Regions from separate parts of the Micromonospora sp. SCSIO 07396 genome, predicted to be linked through region 1. Evidence: riboswitches for the same ligand, from Rfam matches in the RefSeq annotation. Region 1 holds a riboswitch; the other holds the start of a gene.

Region 1 (7,249 bases):
GCGTCCGCGTCTCCCACTTCTCCCCGCAGGGGATGACCCGTGGCCGGCCGTTCGGAGCAGATCCCGTCCGTCGACCGCCCGCCCGCCGCCCGTGTGGCAGGGCGGCCCTCCGCACCTCGTCAGGAGGCAGCGTATGCCCGCCAAGCGCAGTCCGAAGAAGTCCCGTCGTCCCGTACCGTCCCCGGTGGAGGTGGACGCGTCGGCGCTCGCGGCACTGACCGTGACGCCCGTGCGCCCGGTTCCCCTCGCCGTCGCGTCGTCCCACCCGGACGCCGCCGCCCGGCCGACGCCGCCCCCACCGCCGTCGCGGTCGGGCCGGTCGGTCCGGGCCGGCTCCACCACCGCCCAGGGCCAGAACCGGCGGTACGCCTTCCGCCGCAGCTGACCCGCCTCGGCCGGGTCCCGCTTCGGCCGGGGTCCCGTCCGGGCCGGCGGCCCGTTACCCAGTGAGCCGAAACAGCGGTATCCGAGGGCTCGGATACCGCTGTTTCGGCTCCATTGCATCGGCGGCCTGCCGTTCGGCGTGCCGTGCGGGCGGGTCAGCCGATCAGGGGGCGGAAGGTGCCGAGGAGGACGCTGACCGCGAGGGCACCGCCGGCCAGGACGGCTGCTCCGGCGACGAGCAGCCAGTCGGCCGGGCGGAACACCTGGCGGCGGGCCACCGTACGCGGGGTGCCGGCGTCGAAGCCCCGGGCGTCCATCGCCACCGCCAGCCGGGTGCCGCGCCGGATCGCCCCCACCAGCAGGGCGAACGCCGTGGCGGCGAAGAGCCGCAGCCGGGCCAGCGGGTTACGGCCGGCGTCCACGCCCCGGGCCCGCCGGGCCATGGTCAACATCTGCCACTCCTGGCCGAGCAGCGGCACCAGCCGGAACGCGGCCAGCGCGCCGATCGCGAAACGGGCCGGGGCCTTCGCGTTCTGCACCAGCGCGTCGGCCAGGTCGGTCGGGTCGGTGGTGGCGAACACGATCACCCCGGGCAGCGCGACCGCGAGCATCCGTAACACCAACCCGAGCGCGGTGACCAGCACCCCCGAGGTGACCACCAGCGGCCCGGCGGCCCAGAGCACCGGGCCTGAGCGGTCGGCGGCGAACAGCACCAGGGTGACCAGGATCCCGACGGCACCGGCCAGCAGCGGCCACGCCCGGCGGGCCAGCACCCGGTAGCGGATGCCGAACAGCGGCAGCAGCGCCAGCTCGACGGCGATGGCGACCGCCGGTGCGACCGGGTCGAGGCTGGCGACCAGCACGAACGAGAAGACCAGCCCGGCCGCGAGCTTCGCCACCGGGTTGCGTCGGGCCAGCGGCGCACCGGGCGTCGCGACCGGTTCCAGGCCGATCACGACCGCCCCCACGCCTTCGGGTGGGCGGTGCGGGGGAGCCGGGTGGGGGCGCTCACGGCTGCTCCCGGGCGGGGCGCAGGGTGACCGTCCGGTCGGCGAGCGCGGCGACGAAGTCCCCGTCGTGGGTGACGGTGACCACGCCGTGTCCGGCGTCACGTAGGTCGGCGAAGAGGTCGACCAGCTCACCCCAGGTGCGGCGGTCCTGGCCGAAGGTGGGTTCGTCGCAGATCAGCAGCCGGGGCGCGGTGGCCAGGGCGGTCGCCACGCTGAGCCGCCGGGCCTCCCCACCGGAGAGGGTGTACGGGTTGGCCCCGGCGAGCCGGGTCAGCCGCAGCCGCTCCAGCAACTCGTCCACGGTGGCCCGGACGGCCGGCTCGGGGCGACCCGTGCGGCGCGGACCGAGGGCCAGTTCGTCGCGGACGGTACGGGTGACGAACTGGTGCTCCGGGTCCTGGAAGACCGAACCGATCCGGCCGGCCAGGGCGGGGGCCCGCCACCGGTGCGGGGGCGTGCGGGTGTCCCCGCCGGCCAGGGCGGCGGTGGCGGTCAGCCGGCCGGTCCCGGGGCGGAGCAGGCCGCCGAGCAGCAGCGCGAGGGTGGACTTGCCGGCCCCGTTGGGCCCACGGACGGCGAGCGCCTCGCCGGCGTGTACCACCAGGTCGGTGGGGGCCAGCCGGGGTGGCAGGCCGAGCCGGTCGGCGGTGAGCAACTCCGCGCCGGGCGGGCCGGCGGCCGGCCGGGTCGCGGTGGGGTGGCCGGGCACCCACACCCCCTCGGCGGCGAGCGCGGTCCCGTGCGCGGCGAACACCGCATCCGGTGTCCCGTCGGCCCGGACCCCGCCGCCGGGGGTCAGCACCACCACCCGGTCGACCAGGGGCAGGGCGTCGGCGACCCGGTGTTCGACCAGGACCAGTGTGGTGTCGTGGTCCACCGCGCCGGCCACCGCACCGCGCACCAGCTCGGCCCCGGCCGGGTCGAGGTTGGCGGTCGGCTCGTCGAGCAGCAGCAGCCCCGGCCGCAGCGCCAGCACCCCGGCCAGGGCGAGCCGCTGCTGCTCGCCGCCGGACAGCGCCGCGGTGGGCCGGTCCCGGTGGTACGGGAAACCGACCCGGCGCAGCGCCTCGTCCACCCGGGGCCAGATCTCGTCGCCGGGCACCCCCCGGTTCTCCAGCCCGAACGCGACGTCGTCGCCGCAGCGGGCCATCACCAGCTGGGACTGCGGGTCCTGGAAGACGGTGCCGACCCGTTCGCGGGCCTTGGCCGGGTCGAGGCCGTCGATCTCGACGGTGCCCTCCTGCTCGCCGGAGTCCGCCGGCAGCAGCCCGGCCAGCGCGGCCAGCAGGGTGCTCTTGCCCGCCCCGGACGGCCCCAGCAGCAGCACCCGTTCCCCGTGGTCGATGCGCAGGTCGACCCCGCGTACCGCCCAAGCCCGCCGCCCGGCGTGCCGCCAGCCGAAGCCGACCAGCCGCACCCCGGTCACGCCGGCGACCCCTCCCCGCTCGTCACGGCAGGGTCAGACGAGCGTGCGGTCGCGGGCGGCGGGGAACCTGTCGAGCACCCCGGTCTCGGCCAGCGCCCGGGTCAGGTACCAGCCGCCGACCCCGGCGACGACGGCGGCGCTGAGCACGGTCAGCGCCGCGTACGGCAGGCGGTAGCTGGCCAGGGCGTACTCGGAGTTCCAGACGAAGAAGTCGAACAGGGCGGCGCTCAGCCCGGTCATCGCCCCGGCGAGCACCGCCACCGGCAGCCGGTACGCCCGGTAGCGGAACGCGGCGAAGGCCAGTTCCGCGCCGAGACCCTGGATCAGGCCCTGCACGATGGTGATGCCGCCCCATTCCGCGCCGAGCAGCGCGGAGACGGTGGCGGCGACGGCCTCGCAGAACAGGGCCGCCCCGGGCTTGCGGATGACCAGGCCGCCGAGCACGGCCGGGACGAGCCAGACGCCGTACATCACGGCCTGGCTGGCCGGTGCGGCGGCGAAGGCCGGGTCGGCGGCCTTCCAGACCAGCCCCCAGGCCCAGAAGATGACGCCGAAGGCGACGGCGATCACGGCGGCGACCACGATGTCGATGGTGCGCCACCGGTTGGTGGTGGTGTGCTGCATGTCGGTGCCTCCCAGTCCAGCGATCGAACCAGGAGAAGACGCACGCCGCGCCCGGCGGCAGCCGGACGGCGGCGCGGCTGGAGGTCGACCGAACTCCCTGCGCTGGCATTACCCAGATCAGGTTCGAGGGTCTGCGGGCGGTGCCCGCACTCTCAGCGCTGTGCGCTCCCCTGTCGGATGTGAAGTTGTCTCGGCAGACGCTAGCACCGACCTGCGGCAACGGCCCAGCAGGTCATGGTTCCCGGCATTGCACGCCCGGGCGGGGGCCCGGGCCACTGGGTAGGCTGCCGATCATGCAGGTGAGCGCGCGCGGCCTGACGTTCGACGTACGGGCCGGTGGCCCCGAGGGCGGCGAGGCGGTGCTGCTGCTGCACGGCTTCCCCCAGCACGGTGGGGAGTGGGACGCGGTGACGCCCGCCCTGCACGCCGCCGGGCTGCGCACGTTCGCACCCGACCAGCGGGGTTACTCGCCCGGGGCCCGTCCCGCCGAGGTGGCCGACTACCGGCTGCCGGAGCTGGTCGCCGACGCGGTGGCGGTGCTGGACGCGCTGGGCGTCGACACCGCGCACGTGGTGGGGCACGACTGGGGCGCGGTCGTCGCCTGGGCGCTGGCGGCGGGGCATCCGCAGCGGGTGCGTACCCTCACCGCGGTCTCGGTGCCGCACCCGGCCGCCTTCGGGTACGCGCTGGCCACCGACCGCCGGCAGCGGGCGCGCTCGGCGTACATGGCGTTGTTCCGCCGGGCGGGCCTGGCGGAGAAGGTGCTGCTGGCCGGGCGGGGGGTGGTGCTGCGCCGGCTGCTGTCCGGCGTCGGCGACCCGGCCCGGGTGGCCGGGTACGCCGGGCCGCTGCGGACGCCCGGCGCGTTGACCGGGGCGCTGAACTGGTACCGGGCGATGTCGGGGCGGGACCTGAAGGCGGTCGGCCCGGTGGGCGTGCCGACCAGCTACGTGTGGAGCGACCGGGACGTGGCGATCGGGCGGGCCGCCGCGCAGGCGTGCGTGCGGCACGTCTCGGGGGACTACCGGTTCGTGGTGCTGGGCGGGGTGACCCACTGGATTCCCGACGAGGCGCCGGGCCGGTTGGCCGAGGTGATCCTGGCCCGGGTGCACGGCTCTGCCTGAGGACGCGTGGACGCGGGCCGATCGGGGTTCGTGAATCGGTTTCGGGCGATCGCGGATCGGGCACAGGCGTTGCTGCCGACGGGGGGTGCCCCCGTCGGTCGTACCGTCTGAACCGGAGGTAGCGCGTGTCGAAGGAATCCGAGAAGCAGCGATGGCAACGCAACTTCGCCGATCTGCTCCAGGAGCTGCGGGTCGCCCAGACCGGCGTGCAGATCCTCTTCGCCTTCCTGCTGACCCTGCCGTTCAGTAACGGGTTCACCCGGACCAGCGAGTTCCAGCGGGACGTCTACATCCTGGCCCTGCTGTCCGCCGCCGCGGCCACCGCGATGATCATCTCGCCGGTCGCCTTCCACCGGGCGCTGTTCCGCCAGGGCCGCAAGCCGGAACTGGTCCGCTTCGCGCACCGGATGGCCTCCGGCGGGCTGGCCTTCATGCTGGTCGCGATGGTGAGCGCGGTCCTGCTGATCGCCGACTTCGTGCTCGACACCGGCATCGCCGTGGTGCTCACGGTGATCACCGGCCTGTGGTTCCTGACCTTCTGGGTGATCCTGCCGTTCGCCAGGCGCAACTGGGGTGACGACGACATCGATGACGACGATGACGACCCGGTGGTGCTCAACGGGGACTGATCCCGCCCGTGGGTGGTGGATGCGGTGGGCCGGGGGCCCGTCCGGGCCGACGGTGGCCGGGGCGGGCCCCCGGCCCGTCCGCCGGTCGGGGCCCGCGGGTCAGCGGGCGATGGCCCAGGCCAGCACGGCGGCCAGGATGAGCCCGTTGAGCAGCGCCAGCACCAGGTACGCCTGCGGCGGGATCTTGCGTCCGCGCCGGACGAAGCTGACCAGCACGCCGGCGTACGCCAGCAGCAGCACGGCGATGACGATCAGGAAGTAGAGCACTGCACCACCCTAGACGAGCCGGTTGCGGTGCCCGACGACCGAGCGCGACCACCCGCGGCCCGGTGCGGCGTCGCCCGGCGTGTCGGCCCGACCGGGCGAAGGTGGGAGAGCAGATTAATATCGAGTAACATCGATTTTTGCCTCCTCCCGTCCCGGGTGCGGCCATCGTCGCGGGGCTCGGGCGGCCGTCCAGATGGGGGCGGGCGACGCCGGCCCGGCACCGGCGACTAGGAGCACACCATGAGAGCAGCACGGCGACGTCTCGCCGGACTGGGCGCGATCACCCTGGCGGTCCTCGCCGGCGGGGTGGCGGTCGCGGCCGGGAACGCCACCGCGGCGGCCACCGGCTGCCGGGTCGACTACAAGGTCACCAGTGAGTGGCAGGGCGGCTTCGGCGCGGACGTGACCATCACCAACCTCGGCGACCCGGTCACCGGCTGGACGCTCACCTGGGCGTTCGCCAGCGGACAACGGGTCAGCCAGGCGTGGAACGCCACCGTCACCCAGAACGGGACGGCGGTCAGCGCCACGGACGTCGGCTACAACGGCACCATCGGGACCGGGGCCGCCGTCAGCTTCGGGTTCAACGGCGCGTGGACCACCGCCAACCCGGTGCCCACCGCGTTCGCGCTCAACGGGGTCTCCTGCACCGGCGCGACCCCGACCGTCACGCCCTGCCCGCCACCGTCCACCCCGCCGACCCCGACGCCCACCCCGACTCCGACGCCCACCCCGACCCGCACCCCCACGCCCAGCCCGACGCCCTCGACGCAGCCGCCGGTCACCGTGTGGCTGGCCGGTGACTCCACCGTCGCCAACCCGTCGTCCAGCGGGGCCTGCCCGGTGGGCTGGGGCAACCAGTTCAGCCAGTACCTCAACGCCAACGCCACCGTGGTCAACAGCGCGGTCGGCGGGCGCAGCATCCAGACCTGGCTGTACGACCCGAACGTCACCACCACGATGAACTCGGCGGGCGAGTGCGTGGTCAACCCGCAGACGTACTCGACCCGCTGGCAGGCGATGCTCAACGCCAACGGTGGGATGAAGGCCGGTGACTACCTGTTCATCCAGTTCGGCATCAACGACGGCAGCACCACCTGCAACCGGCACGTCGGCTCGGCCCGCTACAAGGAACTGCTCGGCGTGATGGCCCGCGCGGCCCAGCAGCGCGGCGCGTACCCGATCTTCCTCACCCCGGCCGCGGCGATCACCTGCTCGGGCAGCACCGCCGTGGGCAACCGGGGCTTCCTCACCGAGACCTTCGACGCGGGCCGGGCCAACAACGTGCCCGTCATCGACCTGCACAAGCTGAGCTACACGCTCTACAACACGCTGAAGCTCTGCCCGAACAACGGCGACTACAACTCGGGCGCGGTGGGCGCGTTCTTCTGCGCCGACCACACCCACTTCGAGACGGCCGGGGCCCGGCAGATCGCCGGCGTGGTCGCCACCGCCCTGCGTAACCAGCAGCTCGGCCTCGCGGCCTACCTGCGCTGACGGTGTGCGGTCGGGCGGCCCCGGACCGGGGCCGCCCGAGCACGGTCAGGACAGCGTGCAGGCGGTGCCGTTGAGGGTGAAGCCGGCGGGGCGGCTGTTCGTGCCGGTGACGTCGGCCAGGAAACCGAAGCTCGTCGTCGCGCCGGCCGCGATCGTGCCGTTCCAGGCGACGTTGGTCGCGCGGACGGTGCCGCCGCTCTGCGTGTAGCCCGCATTCCACGCCTGGCTGATCCGCTGGCCGTCGGCGAAGCTCCACTGGAGCGTCCAGCCGTCGACCGGGGCGGTGCC
Region 2 (7,249 bases), 690 kb from region 1:
CGTCGGGGGTGGAGGCGAGGGCGTGGAAGCGCCGGGGGATCCGCCCGGCGGTGTACGCGAGCCGCCCGGCCCGTACGCCGTACCGCATGGCGGTGGCCATCGCCGTCGGGTCGGCGGCCCGGGTGACGGCGCTGGCCAGCAGCACCCCGTCGCAGCCCAGTTCCATGGCGAGCGCCGCGTCGGAGGCGGTGCCGATCCCGGCGTCGAGGATCACCGGCACGTCGACGCTCTGCCGGATCAGCCGGATGTGGTGCGGGTTGGTGATCCCCAGTCCGGAACCGATCGGCGCACCCGCCGGCATCACCGCCGCGCAGCCGACGTCGGCCAGCCGACGGGCCAGCACCGGGTCGTCGGAGGTGTACGGCAGCACGACGAACCCGTCGGCGACGAGTTCCTCGGCGGCCCGCAGCAGCTCCACCCCGTCCGGGAGCAGGGTGCGTTCGTCGCCGATCACCTCCAGCTTCACCCAGTCGGTGTCGAACGCCTCCCGGGCCAGCCGGGCGACCTTGACCGCCTCGGCGGCGGTGTAGCAGCCGGCGGTGTTGGGCAGCAGCCGCACCGCGCACCTGTCGAGCAGGTCGAGCAGGCCACCGGCGGTGCCGGGGGCGGTGTCGACCCGACGCAGGGCGAGGGTGACCAGTCCGGTGCCGGAGGCCCGGACCGCCTGTTCCAGCACGTGCAGGTTGGCCGCGCCGCCGGTGCCGAGGATGAGCCGGGAGGGCAAAGTCTGTCCGGCGATGGTGAGGGGCATCCGGGTCACCCGCCCTGGGCGGCGCTGAGCACCTCGACCCGGTCGCCGTCGCGCAGCACGGTGGCCGGCCAGCCGCCCCGGGGGACCACCTCGCCGTTGACCGCGACGGCGATTCCGCGCCGCTGCCCGGTGACCGTGGCGACGAGGTCCGCGACGGTCGTGCCGCCGGCCAGCTCGCGTCCGACACCGTTGACGATCAGTCGCACGTTGTCCTCCTCAGTGGAACCGGTCGGCGGTGAAGGGGGTGAGTAGCGGGTCCGGCCGACCGGTGACGATCAGGTCGGTGATCAGGTCGGCGGTGACCGGGGTGAGCACGATGCCGTGCCGGTGGTGGCCGGTGGCGGCGAGCACGCCGGGTCGGTCGGGCAGCGGGCCGAGGATCGGCGCGTTGTCCGGGGTGCCGGGGCGCAGCCCGGCGGTCGCCTCGGTCAGCGCGTACTCGGCGAGTTCGGGGACGAGGTCGACGGCGGCGCGGAGCAGGCGCAGCACCGCCCCGGCGGTCACCTCGGTGTCGGTGCGTTCCTCGACGGTCGCCCCGAGCACCACCTCGCCGTCGTCGCGGGGGACGAGGTAGACCGACTCGCCGTCGGCGTACCCCCGGATGACGTGCCGGAAGCCGGGCGGGCGGTGGTCGGGCGCGCGTAGCCGCAGCACCTGGCCCTTGACCGGGCGGACCGGCAGCCCGGTCAGCGCGGCGGCGCCGCAGCCGGCGGCGACCACGACGACCGGCGCGTCGAGGTCGGCCAGTCGGGTCACCGCGCCGGGCAGCAGGGTCGCCCCGGCCCGTTCGGCGGCGACCCGCAGCGCGTCGACCAGCCGGCGCGGGTCGACCTGGTGGTCGCCGGGGGCGACCGCGCCGCCGCGCAGCCGGGGGGTCAGCGCCGGTTCGCGTTCGCGCAGCTGCGAGGGCCGCAGCGCGCTGATCGGGAGCCCCAACCCCTGCTGGTACGACCAGAGCCGGCGCGCCTCGGCCAGGTCGTCCCCGGTCAGCCCGACGACGATGGTGCCGTCGGTGCGGTGGCCGAACTCGCGGCCGGTGGCTTCGGTCAGTTCGGCGGCGAAGCCCGGCCAGCGGGCGGCGGACGCGGTGAGCAGCCCGGTCAGCTCCCGTTCCCCGAAGTACGCCTCGGCGACCGGGGCGAGCATCCCGGCGGCGACCCGGGACGCGCCGGAGCCGGGGGCCGGGTCGTGCACGGACACCCGCAGGCCCCGGGTGGCGCAGCGCCAGGCGATCGCCAACCCGACCGGCCCCGCGCCCACGACGGCGACGTCGGGCCGGGTCAGCACGTCAGCGCCGCGATCAGTGCGGCGGTGGCCCGACCCGGGTCGGCGACGGTGGACAGCGCCCCGACGACCGCCACCCCGTAGGCGCCTGCGGTCCGCAGCGCCGGCACCGTGGCGGCGGTGACCCCGCCGATGGCGATCACCGGCACGGCGACGGCGGCGACGACGGCGTGGATGCCGGCGGGGCCGATCGGGTCGGGCAGGCCGGTCTTGGTGGCGGTGGGATGGCACGGGCCGACGCCCAGGTAGCCGGCCCCGGCGGCGACGGCCCGGGCGGCGGCGTCCGGTTCCCGGGCGGTCGCGCCGAGCACGGCGGCGGGGCCGAGGACCCGGCGGGCCGCCGCGACGGGCAGGTCGTCCGCGCCGACGTGGCCGCCGTGGGCGTCCACCGCGAGGGCGACGTGCAGCCGGTCGTTGACCAGGCAGGTCGCCTCGTACGGCACGCAGAGCGCGCGTACCCGTCGGGCCAGGTCGTACGCCTGCCGGTCGGTGGTGTCGTCGGTCACCCGGACCTGGACGACGAGGTCGGCGCGGGCCACCGGGAGGGCGGCCCGCACGACGGCGAGCGGGTCGCACCCGGGGCGGGTGTCGGTGATCAGATGCAGTCGGCCGAGGGACGGCACGGCAACTCTCCTCCCTGCGCCGGCATTACCCGGATCAGGTTCGACGGTCGGGGGCTCTCAGCCCCCCTCTCAGCCCGGTGTACCGGGCTCCCGTGGGTCACGTGCCTGTGACCGTACGACAGATCCGCTGATCCGCCAAGGGGTGTTAGATTGATCCATGACCATCGATGCATACGGTTGTGGGCTTGTATCCACATAAGCCGGAAAAGCGAGTCGCCGATACCGAATCGTTACATGCTCATGCCTTGCCGGAAACCAATCCAGCGGCGCTAATTTGTTCAACCGATCGACATTATTCAGGTGCGGAGCCTCGGCGTGGCCCGCACCTGATCGCCACTGGTGCGGACCTCGGCGGGCCCACACCGATCCGACCGGGGACGGTCTGCGGCGAGTCGTCCCCATGCCCCCACCACTGTCCAGCACGGACAAAAGGAGCATGGAGTGTCTCCATCCCGCCATCGCCGCGCACGTCGCGGCCCACTGGGTGCCGGTCTACTGGCCCTCTCCCTACTTGCCGGCGGCCTGATCGGCGGCACCGCCGCCCAGGCCGCTCCCGCCGCGGCGGCCCTGCCACAGGCCGCACCGGCACCGGCGGCAGCCGCCGCCGAACCCTTCTCGGTCCTGGTCTTCTCCAAGACCGCCGGATTCCGGCACGACGCCATCCCGGCCGGCATCGCCGCGATCCAGAAGCTCGGCACCGAGAACGGCTTCACCGTCGACACCACCGAGGACGGAGCCGCCTTCAACGACACCAACCTGGCCAAGTACCAGGCGGTGATCTGGCTCTCCACCACCGGTGACGTGCTCGACGCCACCCAGCAGGCCGCGTTCGAGCGCTACATCAAGGCCGGCGGCGGCTACGCGGGCGTGCACGCCGCCTCCGACACCGAGTACGACTGGGCCTGGTACGGCAACCTGGTCGGCGCGTACTTCTCCGGCCACCCCGCCAACCAGCAGGCCACCGTCAAGGTCGAGGACCCCGCGCACCCGTCGACCGCCGACCTGCCGGACCGCTGGTCCCGGTTCGACGAGTGGTACAACTTCCGCACCAACCCGCGCTCCAAGGTGCACGTGCTGGCCAGCCTGGACGAGAAGTCCTACAGCCCGGGTGCCGGCGCGATGGGCGCCGACCACCCCACCGCCTGGTGCCAGGACTACGACGGCGGTCGCTCCTGGTACACCGGCGGCGGCCACACCCAGGCGTCGTACACCGAGCCGGAGTTCCTCAGCCACCTGCTCGGCGGCATCCGCACCGCGGCCGGCGTCGAGAACGCCGACTGCGGCGCCACCAAGACCGCGAACTTCGAGAAGGTCACCCTCGACAGCAACACCAACAACCCGATGGAGCTGGACATCGCTCCCGACGGCCGGGTGTTCTACGCCGAGCGCGACGGCCGGGTGCAGATCGTGAAGCCGGACACCGGCAACACGGTCACCGCGACCCGGCTGGACGTCTTCACCGGCAACGAGGACGGCCTGCTCGGGTTGCGCCTCGACCCGGACTTCACCACCAACAAGTGGATCTACCTGTACTACGCACCGGCCGGTGGCGCCCCGCGCAACTACCTGTCCCGGTTCACCGTCAACGGTGACACCATCGACAAGGCCACCGAGAAGGTCGTGCTCCAGGTCGACACCCAGCGCAACACCTGCTGCCACGCCGGCGGCAGCATGACCTTCGACTCGCAGGGCAACCTCTACCTGGCCACCGGCGACAACACCAACCCGTTCGAGTCCAGCGCCTTCACCCCGATCGACGAGCGGGCCGGCCGGCAGGACTACGACGCGCAGCGCAGCGCCGGCAACACCAACGACCTGCGCGGCAAGGTGATCCGGATCCACCCGGAGGACGACGGCACCTACACCGTCCCGGCGGGCAACCTGTTCGCCCCGGGCACCGCGAAGACCCGTCCCGAGATCTTCGGCATGGGCTTCCGTAACCCGTTCCGGATCGGCGTCGACCAGAAGACCGACACCCTGTATGTGGCCGACTACGGGCCGGACGCCTCGGCGGCCAACCCGAACCGGGGCCCCGAGGGCCTGGTGGAGTGGAACATCGTCGCCACGGCCGGCAACTACGGCTGGCCGTACTGCACCGGCAACAACAAGGCGTACAACGACTACACCTTCCCGTCCGGGCCGAGCGGGGCGAAGTTCGACTGCGCCGCGCCGGTCAACGACTCGCCCAACAACACCGGCCTGACCAACCTGCCGCCGGCCATCGCGGCGACGGTGGACTACGGCTACGCCGGCGACCCGCGCTTCCCCGAGATCGGCGGCGGCGGCGCCCCGATGGGCGGCCCGGTCTACCGCTACGACGCCGACAGCACGTCGAGCCGCAAGTGGCCGGCGTACTACGACGGCAAGGCGCTGCTCGGCGAGTGGAACCAGTCGAAGATGTACACGATGCAGGTCAGCGAGGACGGCAAGACGCTGGTCGACATCAACCAGTTGCTCACCGGCATGCCGATGATCCGCCCGATGGACTTCGAGTTCGGCCCGGACGGCGCGCTCTACATGATCGAGTGGGGCACCGGGTTCGGCGGCAACAACGACGACTCCGGGGTCTACCGGATCGACTACACCGCCGGTGACCGCGCCCCCATCGCCGAGGCCAGCGCCGACCCCACCTCCGGGGCCGCGCCGCTGACCGTGAACTTCTCCAGCGCCGGGTCCCGTGACCCGGACGGCGGCACGCTGACCTACGCGTGGAAGTTCGGTGACGGGCAGACCTCCACCGAGGCCAACCCCACCCACACCTACACCGCGGCCGGCGACTACACCGCGCAGCTCACCGTGACCAACCCCAAGGGCCGCACCGCCGTGGCGAACGTGCCGGTGACGGTCGGCAACACCGCCCCGACGGTGACCATCGAGTTCCCGCCCAGCGGCGGTTTCTTCGACTGGGGCGACCAGGTCAAGTACACGATCAAGGTGACCGACCCGGAGGACGGCACCGTCGACTGTGACCGGGTGCAGCTGCAGGTGCTGCTCGGCCACGACGAGCACGCCCACCCGCTGGAGCAGCACACCGGCTGCACCGGCACCGTGCAGACCTCGCTGGCGTCCGGGCACGGCGCGGAGGCCAACGTCTTCGCGGTCTTCGAGGCCACCTACACCGACGACGGCGGCACCGGCGGCGCCGGCCCGCTGACCGGTCGGGCGATCGAGATCCTCCAGCCCAAGCGCAAGCAGGCCGAGTACTTCACGGCCACCGGGCGGGCCCCGGGCAGCACCGGCGGCGGTGACCCGGGCGTGCAGAAGGAGACCACCACCGACCCCGCCGGTGGCGGCCAGAACATCGGCTTCATCGAGGACGGCGACTGGTGGTCGCTCGTCCCGGCCAACCTGACCGGGGTCGAGCAGATCCGGTTCCGGGTGGCCTCCGAGGTCCAGGGCGGCCGGATCGACGTGCACGCCGGTGCCGTCGACGGTCCGGTGGTGGCCACGGCCACCGTGCCGGGCACGGGCGGCTGGCAGCAGTTCGTCGACGTGACCGCGCCGGTGACGGCCGGCGCGGAGGGCGCGCTGTACTTCGTCGCCAAGGACCCGGCCGGTGGCGCGGGTTCGCTGTTCAACGTCAACTGGATGGACTTCATCGGACGGGGCGTCACCGACAACGCGCCGCCGCAGGTGACGGCCACCGCCACCCCGGCGACCGGCACCGCGCCGGTCACCGTGACCTTCACCGGCACGGCCACCGACACCGAGGGTGACACCCCGCTGACGTACGCCTGGGACTTCGGTGACGGTGGGACGGCGACGACCCTGAACGCCACCCACACCTACACCACCCCGGGCACCTTCACCGCCACCCTGACGGTGACGGACAGCCGGGGCGCGAAGTCCTACGCCACCGTCCCGGTCAAGGTGGACGCGCCGACCAACTCGTGCCTCGGCGCGCGGTCGGACGAGTTCACCGGCAACAGCCTGAACAAGGACCGCTGGTCGGTGGTCCGGGAGAACCAGCTCTACTCGGTCTCCGGCGGGGCGCTGCGACTGCCCACCGCCTCCGGTGACCTGTACGGCTCCCGGAACGACGCGACCAACCTGGTGCTCCAGCCCGCACCCAGCGGGGCCTGGCAGGCCACCACGAAGGTCACCGTGCCCGTCACCGCCGACTACCAGCAGGCCGGCCTGCTGATCTACGGCGACGACGACAACTACGCCAAGGTGGACCTGCTCTACGGCGGTTCGCGCAAGGTGGAGTTCATCCGGGAGACCGCCGGTACGCCGCGTAACGACTCGGCGGACGCCGTGGCCGCCCCGGCCGGTGACACCATCTGGCTGCGGCTGATCAGCGACGGGACCAACCTGACCGCGCAGTTCTCGACCGACGGCACCACGTTCACCCCGGTCGGCCGGTCCGCCGCGCTGGCCGGCATCACCAACCCGCGGATCGGTCTGCTCGCCCTCAACGGCGCCACCACCGCCCCGGTGGTGGACGCGGTGTTCGACTCGTTCGTGGTCTCGCCGGACGCCCCGGCCGGCCCGGTGGACCCGTCGGACGAGTTCACCGGCACCACGCTGGACAAGTGCCGGTGGAACGCGGTGCTCCGGGAGGACCCGGCCGCCTACCGGGTGGCCGACG

The links. A riboswitch is a leader RNA that binds a small molecule or an ion and turns the genes downstream of it on or off. The one in region 1 is predicted to bind thiamine pyrophosphate.
Region 2: it holds a riboswitch for thiamine pyrophosphate, as region 1 does, so the genes downstream of both, thiE (thiamine phosphate synthase) here and ACWCHM_RS03385 (ECF transporter S component) in region 1, are expected to answer to the same signal.

The regions. Positions count from the first base shown of each region.
Region 1 is NZ_CM132210.1:729,027-736,275, forward strand. Features, by position in the region: gene ACWCHM_RS03370 (hypothetical protein) at 134-385, shown strand; gene ACWCHM_RS03375 (energy-coupling factor transporter transmembrane component T family protein) at 540-1,340, opposite strand; gene ACWCHM_RS03380 (ABC transporter ATP-binding protein) at 1,393-2,820, opposite strand; gene ACWCHM_RS03385 (ECF transporter S component) at 2,854-3,444, opposite strand; TPP riboswitch at 3,521-3,626, opposite strand; gene ACWCHM_RS03390 (alpha/beta fold hydrolase) at 3,738-4,568, shown strand; gene ACWCHM_RS03395 (DUF6328 family protein) at 4,694-5,197, shown strand; gene ACWCHM_RS03400 (hypothetical protein) at 5,297-5,464, opposite strand; gene ACWCHM_RS03405 (cellulose binding domain-containing protein) at 5,705-6,961, shown strand; gene ACWCHM_RS03410 (cellulose binding domain-containing protein) at 7,007-7,249, opposite strand, start outside.
Region 2 is NZ_CM132210.1:39,116-46,364, reverse strand. Features, by position in the region: gene ACWCHM_RS00265 (thiazole synthase) at 1-751, opposite strand, end outside; gene thiS (sulfur carrier protein ThiS) at 757-957, opposite strand; gene thiO (glycine oxidase ThiO) at 968-2,038, opposite strand; gene thiE (thiamine phosphate synthase) at 2,032-2,658, opposite strand; TPP riboswitch at 2,653-2,762, opposite strand; gene ACWCHM_RS00245 (ThuA domain-containing protein) at 3,100-7,249, shown strand, end outside.